3 regions of the Paenibacillus sp. FSL R7-0331 genome follow, and region 1 is predicted to be linked to each of the others. Evidence: riboswitches for the same ligand, from Rfam matches in the RefSeq annotation. Region 1 holds a riboswitch; each other region holds the start of a gene.

The links. A riboswitch is a leader RNA that binds a small molecule or an ion and turns the genes downstream of it on or off. The one in region 1 is predicted to bind cyclic di-GMP.
Positions count from the first base shown of each region.
Region 2: it holds a riboswitch for cyclic di-GMP, as region 1 does, so the genes downstream of both, R70331_RS30925 (choice-of-anchor A family protein) here and R70331_RS13280 (hypothetical protein) in region 1, are expected to answer to the same signal.
Region 3: it holds a riboswitch for cyclic di-GMP, as region 1 does, so the genes downstream of both, R70331_RS19830 (thiamine pyrophosphate-binding protein) here and R70331_RS13280 (hypothetical protein) in region 1, are expected to answer to the same signal.

Region 1 is NZ_CP009284.1:3,187,722-3,192,210, forward strand. It holds gene R70331_RS13265 (GH36-type glycosyl hydrolase domain-containing protein) at 1-143, shown strand, start outside; gene R70331_RS13270 (TetR/AcrR family transcriptional regulator) at 279-878, opposite strand; gene R70331_RS13275 (SDR family NAD(P)-dependent oxidoreductase) at 1,164-1,931, shown strand; cyclic di-GMP riboswitch class I at 2,113-2,203, shown strand; gene R70331_RS13280 (hypothetical protein) at 2,384-2,743, shown strand; gene R70331_RS13285 (ketoacyl-ACP synthase III) at 2,821-3,819, shown strand; gene R70331_RS13290 (L,D-transpeptidase family protein) at 4,033-4,489, opposite strand, start outside.
Region 2 is NZ_CP009284.1:477,856-482,344, forward strand. It holds gene R70331_RS30245 (alpha/beta hydrolase) at 1-379, shown strand, start outside; cyclic di-GMP riboswitch class I at 1,560-1,650, shown strand; gene R70331_RS30925 (choice-of-anchor A family protein) at 1,747-3,855, shown strand; gene R70331_RS02085 (alpha/beta hydrolase) at 4,012-4,489, shown strand, end outside.
Region 3 is NZ_CP009284.1:4,598,556-4,603,044, reverse strand. It holds gene R70331_RS19840 (hypothetical protein) at 1-303, opposite strand, end outside; gene R70331_RS19835 (carboxymuconolactone decarboxylase family protein) at 352-720, opposite strand; gene R70331_RS19830 (thiamine pyrophosphate-binding protein) at 747-2,387, opposite strand; cyclic di-GMP riboswitch class I at 2,502-2,594, opposite strand; gene R70331_RS19825 (methyl-accepting chemotaxis protein) at 2,794-4,044, opposite strand; gene R70331_RS19820 (helix-turn-helix transcriptional regulator) at 4,136-4,489, opposite strand, start outside.

The DNA.
Region 1 (4,489 bases):
TGCGCTCGGCAGCTGTGAACGGCCAGGAGGTACAGGCTATGCGGCTCGCTAATCCTTACCGGCTTGGCGGCCTCCAGATTGCGCGTGAAGAGATTCAGCGCCTTGCAGATCCTGAGAGAACAGTCATTGATATTTATATGTAACATATAGAATAAGCGGCGCAGTCGGCTTGTATCCGGATTACGGTACAAGCGGAATGCGCCGCTTTTTTATAGAGCTGCCTGATTGCCGGGCCTGTTACGCTATGGAGCTAGAGCGTTTATGAGCGGCCGGAAGGCTCAGTTTCTTGTGAACACAATATGATCCATTCTGCTGTTCACGAGCACCATCAATTGCCCGGCCATGTATTCCGCAGAATACTTGAAATTGCTCTCCGCCCAATAATCAATGACACCTACAGTGGCTGACAGCTGGTAGCTCAGCAGAATTTCATAATCGAGCGGGGAGCTGCTTCCCTCCATCTCAATATGCATATCCTCACGCATGGACCTGCGCAATGTATCGTAGAGCTCAACCGAGGTTTTACCGCGCTGGGCGGAGCTTAATGCCAGGAAGTCTCTTTTGTGCTGCTCTATATGCTGAAAAAGCTGCAGCAGGGAGGGGTAAATCCCGGCAGCCGAAATCTGTTCCATTCCTTCATAAGGCTGCAGCAGCAGCTCAGAAATATTCCGCAGAAAATCATCATGGATGTCCAGCAGCAGATCCTCCTTACTTACAAAATGCTTATAAAAGGTGCCGCGGTTGTAGTCCGCCCGCCCGGCAATATCCATAATGGTTACTGTCTCATATCCCTTTTCCAAAATCAGATCAACAAACGCTGTCTTCAGTGCCTGCCGGGTACGTCTGACCCCTCTGCTTAAATCCTCTTCGTGTTCCAATGCCATCTGCCTCCACCGTGTTGATATCGTTTTATTATAACCATCAGAGGTTATACAGCAAAAAAACGGATTTTTGAATGTAGAAACAACAATTATAGCTGAAATGTTCAAAATGCTCAGCAGAGCGCTACATTTGATATTAAAATGTCGCCAAGTCAACATTATCTTATATTATGATTATTGTCACGACAAGTATATTGGGTGTAAGCTTGTTTCAAGAGATAAGGCGATTTTGTTACAAAATCCACTTACTCCCCTACTATAAAACAAAGGAAGCGAATAATAATGAGTCAATCACAGGTTAAAACAGCTGTCATCACAGGTGCCGCAGGCGGTATCGGAAAAGAGCTTGCCCGCCGCCTGGCCGAGCGTAAGCTGAATCTGGTACTGGTCGATTTGAATGAGGAAGCGATTCACACAGTCATTCAGGAGCTGGGCTTGGACGATACGAACTCACTGGCTGTCCCAGCCGATGTATCAAAGGAAGAAGATGTGCAGAATTATGTGAATCAGGCTGTGGCGAAATTCGGGACGATCGATTATTTTGCCAACAATGCGGGTATTGAAGGCCCGTCCGGGCTGGTGGAAGAGCTGAGTGTGAAGTCGCTGGACCTGGTATATAACGTCAACGTCCGCGGGGTATTCCTTGGGCTGCAATATGTCATTCCTGTTATGAAAAAGCAAAAATCCGGCGCTATCCTCAATACCTCCTCGCTGGCAGGCCTGATGGGTGCTCCGGGGATGTCTCCATACATTATGTCCAAGCATGCTGTGATTGGTCTGACCCGGGTAACCGCTAACGAGCTGGCACCGTTCGGTATCCGCGTCAACGCTGTGCTGCCGGGAACCATCAACACCCAAATGATGCGTAAGATCGAGAAGAATTCAGGCAGCGCCGATGACTTCAAGGCTGCCAATGAGGCGGCTACACCGATGGGACGTTACGGAGAACCGCAGGAGGTGGCGGCCGTAATGAACTTCCTGCTATCCGATGAGGCTTCATTCGTAACCGCATCGCTCTATACCGTTGACGGCGGGATGATCGGCCAATAATTGGCTGGCTGACAGTAAACGTTATTAATAAAAGTAGAGATGCTATTTACAAAAGTGCCCCTTAGCGGGCACTTTTGTTATGCCGCCGCCGGCAAAAGAAGGAATGTGCCGCTTTATGTCGAATTATAAATAGTGCTAGACACTAAATACCAAATATGTTTGTAATTCTGAGGCGCCAGCTGATGAACAAAGGCAACTCCGCCGAAAGGCGGAAGACGCAAAGCCACCGGTCTAACCCGCTTTTACAGCGGTATGATAGCGGGGACGCTCATATAGTTTGGTTTTTTTGCTGTCTAAATAGGCCAAAGGAGAGTTGCAGACATGCTCTAATACATAAAATAAGCCATTTTGCCTGGAGAATTTGCCGTGTGAAATGAAAACCGATGATTGTATTCTGAAACTTCTGATTGCTCGTCAGCAAATCTATTAAACAGAACTGGAGTTGTACTAACATGATCGCAGAAACTACAATGCACCCTGAATCCAATACCATCTTTATCAGCCTCCACGGGTTTGCCGACCTGGATGAGACGATCAAAGAGGTTGATACTTTCGAAGCCCAAATGCCGCATTTGCCGCTTAAAGAGATGTCGCTGATTATTGACTGCTCGGATATGGCGCCCTTTAAGCCGGAAATTCTGCCGGTGCTGGAACGCTGCTATGTGCTTTATAACAGCTTTAAGCATGCCGTACTGGTTAACCCGGGCAAGATTGTGGCAAAGGGACAATTACAGCGTGTAGCTCCGAAAGCCGGATTTGAAGGACAGTTCGTAGATACGGTTGATGAAGCGTGGGCTATTGTAAAAGGGTAGCCAATATGCGCAGAGTGCGGACGGTGTGACCTGAAACGCTGAGAAAAAGACAAATACACTAACAAAGGTGGGCCGTTATGGTTAACGTAAGAATTGCAGGAACTGAAGTGTACCATCCGCCATTCAAAGTTAGCAATGAAGAATTGGCTGAACAGGCTGGCGAAGCTGCAGACAAGCTTATCGGTATTTGGGAGTATTTTGGCCGTAAGGATCGTTACTATGCAACAACCTATGAAGAAAATACGCTTTACATGGCGATTGAAGCCTCCAAAGCATTGCTGCAGAGCAGCGGGCTTAGACCCGAAGACCTCGACATGATCGTTGTCTCCTCCGGGACACATGAGTATAGTGCTCCGACAGACGCTGCGCTCTTGCACCAGGCGATTGGCGGCAAGCACTCATGTATCGTCTATGACAGCAATGCGAATTGTGTGGGGATGGTGGTTGCTGCCGATCAGGCGGCACGTGCGATGATGACCAATCCGCGGGTGAAATATGCGCTGGTTGTCGGATCGGAGCAGATTGCCCGCTTTTATAAAGAAGGTGATTTAGCTTCAAAAGGCTTATGCGGAGATGCAGCCTGCGCAGTTCTGCTGGAACGGGTGGAGGATGGAGGTTCCGGCCTGATTGATTCCTTGTACTATACCAACACGCATAAGGCGGAAGACATGCTATTCCCGTCAGGCGGATTAACCCGGATGTTCAATGACCGCCAGACGCTTGAGGAGAAGAAGATTTATCTGCATCCGGAGTATAACGTCAACGTGGCGTTTCCGACTGCGGTTACCGGAATTGAGAGGCTGCTGGAAGAGCAGGGTTTTGCCAAAAGCGAGGTTAAGCATTATATTCTGAGCCAGCTGAACCTTACTGTGATCAGAGAAATTGCCGGAATCCTGGAGGAGGATACCGCCAAATTTCCATACATCGGGGATAGATACGGCTACACCGGAACCAGCAGCCCGTTCATCACTCTCCATCATGCGGTGAAGAACGGGACTCTTGAGCCGGGAGACCTGTTCTTCTTATGGTCGGTAGGCGCCGGAATTACCAGTTGTGCGACATTGTGGAGACTTTAGAGGAGCCGCCATTATAACGCATTAATAATTGAACAGCATAAAGGGGGTGACTCAAAAGCTTTGAAAAAGCTGCCGGGTCACCCCCTTTTTGAAAATATAAAAATTTATATGTTTTACGCTATCAATAATCCTTATATTTCTCGCAGGAACGGTTACCGCCTTCTCTGAAGGACGGCATAGCCGTTTCTACTTGTATTCAGGAATGTATGATGGCTAATCTGCAGTTCCGATCGCGATAGCAGGCGACAAGGAAGCGTCAAGCAGCTTCATCAGCTTCAGCAGATTGCTCTCCGACATGGCGATGCAGCCGGCAGTCGGCTGGCCTGCGCCCTTCCACACATGCAGAAATATGGCACTGCCTTTGCCGGGAATGATGGGATCTTCGTTATATTTAAGGACAATTGCATACTTATACAGCGGATGAAGGAGACGTTCATAAGAGCTCCAGCGCTTGTTGGGGTCACCTGTATAGGTTACCCGCTGGTTATATTCGGCTGAGGCGGAATCATCAATCCAATAGTCACTGCTGCCGGTTGTGGTATAAGGAATATTCAGGCCGTCCGGGCTTGCCGCAGAACCGAATGCTTCGCCAAGCGGATATACGCCCGAGGGGGTTCGCTTGTCGCCTTCTTTGGTTTTGCCGATGCCGCCTGAACCGAGGGTTACCGGT
Region 2 (4,489 bases), 2.7 Mb from region 1:
CGGGCATTCCCTGGGCGGCTTCTTTACCCTGTATACGCTGATCCGCCGCGGCGGGCTGTTCAGCACTTATATCGCAGGCAGCCCGTCCCTCTGGTGGAAAGGCAAGGTGCTGTTTGATATGCTGCCTGAGCTGGAGGAGAAGCTGCGTAACGGGGAGCTTGCCTGCTCGCTGATGATTGGCATCGGCTCGGAGGAGGACGGTATGCTTGAGAATGCCAGAGCATTCTATGAGCGTCTGGTCCCATTTGCCGGCAGCGGGTTCAGCCGGCTGGCCTATAATGAATTCCAGGGCGAAGGGCATATGTCTGTGCTGCAGCCGCTGTTCAGTCCGATGCTGCGTTTTATTTTTGCGCCGGAAGGTGCCAAGCTCTGTATCTGAGAGCCTGCGGATAACAGTCCGATTTGACAAATCATCAGGATGCTTTATATTAGTAAGGGAGCAAGGAACCGTACTCATATTAACGCAGGCCGTAATTACAACAATTGATGCAGCGCGGTGTTCCGGATTTTTCCGGATGCTGCGCTTTTCTTCTATATATAGGAGAAAAAATAATGCCGGAAAAAATGGTATGTAACAGGTGCCCTGAGGGTATCTTCTAAGTATAGATCAGAGGTCGGGAAGGAGCGTATGCATAGGAAATGGGCAGTGTTCTTATTGCGTGGCTTTGTATGCTGTGTTTATTTTTTACATTTAATGATAAAGTAAGCCGGAAAATTTTTTATCCCGTAGCGCTGGTCGTTGTATTTGGCACTTTGGGCTATTGGACAGTTTTAATGTAACTTTTAGGTTCCTATCAGCTTATTTTCAGGTAGATCGTTTATATTGAATAAACCAGACACCCCCCAGTGTTATATGGTACCCTACAGGTCTTGCCAACTCCCATGGCAAGGCTTTTTGTTTTATTTTTTTAAAAGGAAAATAATGTGACATAATTCACAATAAAAAATCCGGAATTGATTTATATTAAATTTGTAATACTAAAGTTGAAAATAATTTATGCCGAAAAGAGGAGTATGAAAATGAATCATGAAGGTAATCTCCGCCGTGGTCTGGTGTTCGGCCTGTTTTTAAGTGTTCCGCTCTGGATGTCAATGATCGGCTGGCTGCAGCTGCTTTAATATAATAAAAAATGCTTGGGATGAACTGTCAGCGGGTAACCGGCCGGCAGTTTTTTTTCGTCTGATGAGATATATTATGCCTTTTATGAATCAGACAAGCATACAATACGATATAAATGGAATTCCGGGAGGGTTATTATTAATTAAAAATTTAAGTAGTTCGAATATACTAAATTACATTATTTAGATACTTAAATTTTAAACGATGAAAAACGAGTATTCCGGAGTATAAGAGAGGATTGGCTGACAATTAATAGAATGACATGGATCATAGGCTGGAAAACAGCTCTGAAAGCCTTTCCGTTCAGAAATTTCGATTATTATGGAAAAATATTATAAGGAATAGATTGACAATAATGCGGATCAGGGAATACACTTAGTTTAGTGCTAAAGTAACAAATGTCATAGACTACTTACTCTATTTCAACTACATACTTTCTCATGTATAATCGCAAACCGCCCGAAAGTGCGGGACGCAAAGCCAGGAGTCTACAGCCTTTGAGAGAGGGCTACGATCGTCCGGCCGCCGTGAAGCTTGACTTCCTGGCGGCTTTTTTTGTTCATTTTTTTAGGTGAAGGTGCTGCTATAGCCGGGGTTTATACCGCATCTTACGGGGGGAATTAATAATGAATCGTAAATCTGTATTCAAGTTATCTTTTGCAGTGGCTATGTCTGCAGTTCTGCTGGTCAGCGGCTGGCTGGCTTCCGCCGGACAAGGTAAGGTAAGGGCTGACAGTACTCCCCTTCCTGGCATTGCGGGTAAGTACAATGTGTTTATTCTCGGTGATCTTAAAGGCTACCACAGTGATTCGGAAGGCAGAATGGCTGCCGGCGGTCATATCACCCTTACCCAGGGCGGATATTCGGTAGGCCATAGTCTGAGTGCAGCAGAAATCTCAGAAATGGATTCGCTGGTGGCAGGCGGCAATCTGAGCTATGACATGGGGGAAGTTAACGGTAGTGCCGTGTACGGCGGTACTTACTCAGGCTCCGGCAAACCGCGGGGCGGGACGGGGACGCTAAGGCAGGAGGCGAATGTAATTAATTTTGCTTCAGAGTTTGCCCTGCTCCGCACTAAGTCCCTGCAGCTTGCAGCTTTGACTGTGAACGGCAAAACAGAAGACAACTACGGAAATATTAAACTGACCGGTACCGATCCCGTGCTGAATGTATTCTCAGTATCAGGAAGTACGCTTACGGGTGCTAATGAGCTGCGGATTACCGCACCGGAGGGATCTACCGCAATCGTTAATATTGACGGAGCCTCAGTCACGTTCAAGAACGGAAACGGGCTGACTGGCGTGAGTCAGAATAAAGTGCTCTATAACTTCCCGCAGGCGACAGCCTTGCGGATGGAAAGCATCGGTATCATGGGGACCGTACTGGCCCCGAATGCAGCAATTACGTTTAACAACGGGCAGATCAACGGCAGTATGATCGGAGCCTCCCTGGAAGGAAGCGGAGAGTTCCACCATAAGCCATACACCGGCCGCGACAACGGAACTACGCCTACAGCGACTCCGTCGCCGACACCAGTGCCGACAGCAACGCCGACACCAGTGCCGACAGCAACGCCAACACCAGTACCGACAGCAACGCCGACACCAGTGCCGACAGCAACGCCGACACCAGTGCCGACAGCAACGCCGACACCAGTGCCGACGGCAACGCCAACACCAGTGCCGACAGCAACGCCGACACCAGTGCCGACAGCAACGCCAACACCAGTACCGACAGCAACGCCGACACCAGTGCCGACGGCAACGCCAACACCAGTGCCGACGACGACGCCAACGCCGACAGTAGCACCGACGCCAACGCCGACAGCGGCACCAACGCCAACGCCGACAGCAGCACCGACGCCAACGCCGACAGCGGCACCGACGCCAACGCCGACAGCAGCACCAACGTCAACGCCGACAGCAGTGCCAACGCCAACGCCGACAGCAGCACCGACGCCAACGCCGACAGCAGCACCGACGCCAACGCCGACAGCAGCACCAACGCCAACGCCGACAGCAGCACCGACGCCAACGCCGACAGCAGCGCCAACGCCAACGCCGACAGCAGCACCGACGCCAACGCCGACAGCAGCACCGACGCCGACGCCGACAGCAGCACCGACGGCAACGCCAACAACGGCACCAACAACAGCACCAACAACAGCACCAACAACGGCACCAACAACAGTGCCAACAGCAGCACCAACAACGGCACCAACAACGGCACCAACAGCAGCACCAACAACGGCACCAACAGCAGCACCAACAACGGCACCAACAGCAGCGCCAACAAGCGCTGTAACGCCTGGTCCTACAGTGCCGGCAACGGCATCACCCACCAGTGTAGTTTCTATTCCGGGCGGAACTCCATCCACCCCGACCAGTCCGACGGTCATCGGGACGATTGTGACGGATGATGAACTGGAAATTGAAGATAATCCTGTGCCGCTTGGTCCCGGCGCGAGTGCAACTGCTGCCGCAGGCGGAATAATCGTACCACAAGCAACGCCGAAGCCGAGTCCGACAGCCGGACCGGGGCCGGAGGATGAAATTATCCTTGATGATGAAATACCGCTGGGTAGTGTTACTGATCCCGGCATTACAGAAGCAGCAGCCGCTACATTGCCGCAGACCGGGGAATCCAGTCCGGCACCCTATTACATTACAGGTATGACGCTGGCTGCCCTGGGGCTTCTGCTAAGCAGAACCAGAACCGGCAAGCGTAAAAGCTAACACGGTAAGACTCCGGCGGATGAAAGGGTAAGTCCGCCGGTTTATCTTAAAGGCTGCTGCCGGAAGATACTGCTCCGGGCAGCCTTTTTTTTTCTGCTGTTAAGCAGAAAGATTGTTGCAGATAAACGGATGACTGAACATAAAGGAGATCATTCTATGTGGTTGATAGTAATAGCGGCAGTCCTTGTTATCGCTGCAGCTGCACTAAGCTATGCAGGCTTTTTTTTCTACGGGGTGGCGATCAAGCGTGCACCGAAGGCGTTTTTGGTTAGCAGTCCGGATCTGAAGGTTGACCCGCCTGTTGCCGGTGCCTCCTGGGGAGAAGGGGCTGAATGGGTTGCGCGCCAGCATTTCCGGGAAGTGAAGCTGTTTTCAGAGGATGGCCTGGATCTGAAGGGGTATTTTCTGGCGTCTGAGCAGGCTGCCGGCCGTACTGCTGTTATTGCCCACGGCTATTCCGGAAAAGGAAAGGATATGGGGGCAATAGCGAAAATGTATTATGAGCATCTGGGCTATAATGTTCTGCTTCCCGATGCGAGAGGCCACGGGCAGAGTGCGGGAGATTATATCGGCTTCGGCTGGCCTGAGCGCCATGATATGGTGAAATGGATTGAATGGGTGCTGGAAGAGACGG
Region 3 (4,489 bases), 1.4 Mb from region 1:
ACGTCCAAGCCGGGAGAGCTGCATCTTGAGCAGCGGATTGTTTTCGAGAGCAAGGGTAACCTGCTGAAAACCGTCCGATTTGAACATGACAAAGCAGCTTTCCAGCAAAGGAACCACATCCGGAGCTGTGACATTCAGCTTGCGGCAGTCGATCTGCAGCTCATATTCAGAGGGGATAATCGGATTAACGACCTGCTGGTAGGCTTGAATTGATCTGAGGCCGTCCTCATTGGAAAAGGTTCCTTCCAGATAAATATGCAGCTTTTTGTTCTCAGGATCGGTTTTTAGTACATATTTGCCCATTTGCTCAAGCCTCCAAAACAAGATAGGGATGTTCTACATATTCAAAAGCTACTTGATTTCCTCCAGCGTGGCAAGCAGTACATTGAAGGCAGAGATGACCTTTGGAGCACCGATAGCCGGAACCAGATGCAGCAGGATGCCTTTGATCTGATCTACAGTCATGCCGACACGCAGGGCCATTACATAATGAACGCCAAGCTGCTCGAACTGGCCCATTGTGATCAGGGCTGAAATGACGGCAATTTCCTTCCAGTCTGAGCCGATCGTTGTACGCTGAAAAATATCGCCGTAGGCATTGCCCATAATATACTCAGCCAATTCCGGAAAATGTTCTTTAATCGGCGCTAACTGCTTGTTGCCGTAGTCTCCGGAGAGATTGGTAAAATGCTTGAGCCCGCTGTTCACTGAACTTTCCACTTAAGAAAACCCCCTGAATAATGTTATTAAAGATTCAATACCCGGTGCGCCGTCGGAGGCATTTCGTCACGGTCAGTAAGCAGTTCAATAACAGCTACCTTTCCTGAAGCAACTGCGTCATCAATAGCTGCGGCAAATTGCTCCGCAGTTTCACACTTATAGCCTACGGCGCCGAGGGACTCACCGAATTTCGCTGCATCCATCGGAACCTCGAAGAGGGTACCGTCGATTCTGCCGGTTGTCTTTTCCATACCCTTGAGTGCCATATCCAGCTGCATGTTATTAACCACGATGAAAATAACCGGAATGTTCTTGCAGACTGCAGTATTGATCTCTGCGCCCAGCATCATAAAGCAGCCGTCTCCTGTGATGCAGAGAACGGTCTCATCAGGTGATGCTGCCTTGGCGCCGATCGACATGCCGATAGCGTTGCCCATGCAGGCAAAATAGGCATCAAAGATAAAGCTTCCCGGCTTCTTAACATTGTACCATTTCACGGCATGGAAGCCGTGGCTGCCATCATCTACAAATACCGAGCTGTTATAAGGAATCTGATCGCTTAGTGTACTTAGGACCGAAGCAATCGAGAGCTTAGGCAATATAGGCAATTCGTCATGGTAATTAGCATCTGCTGTAATTTCATGTCTGATAACGGTATCCCTGTCGATATGCTGAAGATAGTAGCTCAGGTTGTCACGCAGATCACCGCTGACCGAAATCGTCTGCGAATTCAAGATTTTGCCGACAAAGGTAGGATCGGAATCGAATTGAATCAGTGTTGCCGGATGATTCTCGGCTTTTAGATTGCAGATTGTCATATCACTCAGGCGTGAGCCGAGCACAATATAAAGATCGCTGCTGTTCAGCATGTCATCCCCGTGTTTGCAGCCGCCTACACCGCACGGGCCGTGGTACAGCGGATGGTCCCAGGCGATAGCGCCTTTTCCGCCCGGCGAGGTAACAACAGGGATATTAAAGGTTTCGGCCAGTTGAATAAGCTCCTGGTGTGTTCCTGACCGGTTAACGCCTTTACCGGCGATAATAAGCGGACGGGTTGATTCGTTAATAGCAGCGATTACGCGTTCGAAATTACCAGTGCTGACAACAGTCTCGCGCTCTGGAATGACAATGCGGCATTCCTCAAGCATTTCGGTCTGCACATCAAAAGGGATGCACAGATGTACCGGTCCGCGTTTGCCGCTCAGGGCTATAGAAATGGCATGATTAAAAATCGTACTGAAATGATCTCCGCGCTCTACCAGCTTGCTGAATAAGGTAGCCGGTCTGAACATATCCGCCAGATCAGCCAGATAGGATGAAGAGTCCTGGCACTGGGGAATTCCGAGCTCTTTAATGGACTGGTGACCGGTAATGAACAGAACAGGGAGGTTATTGGCTTTGGCATGTGCTGCTGCAGTAAGGAGGTTGGTTCCGCCCGGGCCTGAGGTCCCGAAGGCAACACCAAGCCCTCCGGTTTTGAGTGCATAGCCGGCGGCTTCGAAGCCGCAGCTGGACTCATGTCTGCCCGGAATAAATTCAATGCCGTAATCAACCATCTTAAGAGCTATAGGACAAATAGATTTGCCGATAATACCAAAGGAATGTGTTACGCCAAGGTTGTAAAGTGCCTCAGCCATATAATCTGCGACTGTTTTCAAGAGTTCCACCCTATCCGTTGTGTATTTTTCTAGCGACTCCAGTGACAATAGAATGCCTGTGCTCTAATGAGCACAGGCCAGTTGCACGTATAGCCGTTAAGAACGTAATTATTCTAACGTCCCGGCTGCAACCTGGCTATCCTGGCCCCAAGATTTGAGACTGTAGATCCATGGCTTTGCGTCATTTCCTTTCGGAGAACTTTGCCGATATTTGGTTAGGTACTAAGTTGGATAATATTTCTTTGGTTAAATTTACTTTTACAATATATTTTTAACTCTATCATTGTCAATACAATTATGCAGAAAAGTGCGAAAATTGACGAATTGCAGGACAATTCAGTGAATCCGTCTTACAAAAACCAAAAGAGCTGCCGCATGATGTAAGCGGCAGCTCTAGGACTGAAGTAATGCTTGCTTAGAACTTGAAAATGTGAATGGTTTTTTGCAGCTGGAATACTGCCTGGGTCATTTTGTCTGTCTCATCAGCAACGGATTGGAGAGCGTTGATCTGTTCATTCATGGCTGCGGACACCTCTTCAGTACCGGCTGCCGTCTGCTGGGTAATTGCCGATATATTTTCAATGGCACCGGAAATTTTGAGGGCGCTCTCCAGCATAAGGTCACTTTCCTGGGAAAAGGCGGCGATCTGCTCGGTTATGTATTGAACGCTTTGGACGATCTGGGAGAAGATATGGGCCGTTTCCACGATCAGTTCATTCTGTACCTGTACAACCTCTTCGTTAATCGCGATATTCTCTACAGCCTGCTTAATATCGGTTTCAATGCTGCGGATCAGGCCGAAGACTTCTTTGGTTGAGGCGGTTGACTCCTCTGCAAGCTTGCGGACCTCCTGGGCGACAACGGCAAAGCCGCGTCCGTGCTCACCTGCGCGTGCCGCCTCAATTGAAGCATTCAGCGACAGCAGATTGGTCTGCTCAGCGATTTCGGTAATGGACTTGGCTATCATGGAAATGCCGCGTGCGTTCTGGGAGAGCGCCTCAATGGTACCGGCAACCTTATTGGTAGCCTCGATGTTTTTGCGCATGCCTTCTGCTTGGGTATCTACTGACAGACGTCCCTGCTCAACCAATTCAAGCGTATGTATGGAGCGTTTATTCATTTCCTTGGTGGAGTGTGTGTAGTTGGCCACCTTGGTTTCAATATCCTTGATGGATTCCGTCATGTCCGCAATATCCGCTGAGATCTCATTGGCGCCGACCGCCAGCTCGTTGGAGGAGGAGGCCACCTGGGCCATTACAATTTTCAGGCTGTGATTCTTGTCCTCGATGCCTCTGCTGGCATCCATTACATGGCGTGTGATCTGTGACGCTTCGGTCAGAATTCTCTTGAGCTTGTCAATCATAACGTTGAAGGAGCGGCTGACCTCGCCCATCGACCCGTTCTCATCAGCCCGGCTTGTAAAATCGCCCTTGGCAATGGTGTGGGTAACATTGGAGAATTCATCAAATGAAGATGTAAGCGTTCTCTCAACGAAACGCGCGAGAGGATAAGTCAGACCGGCCAGTGCAGCAATAAGGATAATGCCGAGAACGATTTTGCCAATCATTACAAGAGTGATTAAAACCGGAACAGCGAACAAAGCGGCAACAAGGTAACAGCCGGCAACGATTCTCTGCTTTAACGGAAGCTTGGTCATCCAGTCCATAATAAAATTCCCCCTAAAAAAGATGGTGTGTATTGTAATAGTATAGGTGATCTGCGGGGAAACAGTCTATTGTAAAAACTGACATAAAACTTCAAACTCCAGATTCTCCGGCTGAGGCGGATTGCGCAATTTCTTCATATAAAAAAGAGGTTCCCCGTAATGATTCTACCAGCATGTTCACCAGCTCCTCAGGCGCGGTTGCAACAGCCTCCTGTCCCAGAGACAAAATGATTTTGCAGGCTGATTCCGGTGTGTGAAACTCAGCCTGAACCTTCTGCCAGCCTGCTTTGGAAGAAGGCACTGCAGTCAGTACGGCTGCATAACGCTCCTGCCTGAGGGATTTCATGCCGGAGATGCTGAGCAGCAGGGTAGCAGGATACCGGGGCAGTGCTGCCTTAAATGAAGCGGTGGATTCCTCCCAGTAACGGGCCAGATCAAAGCCTGC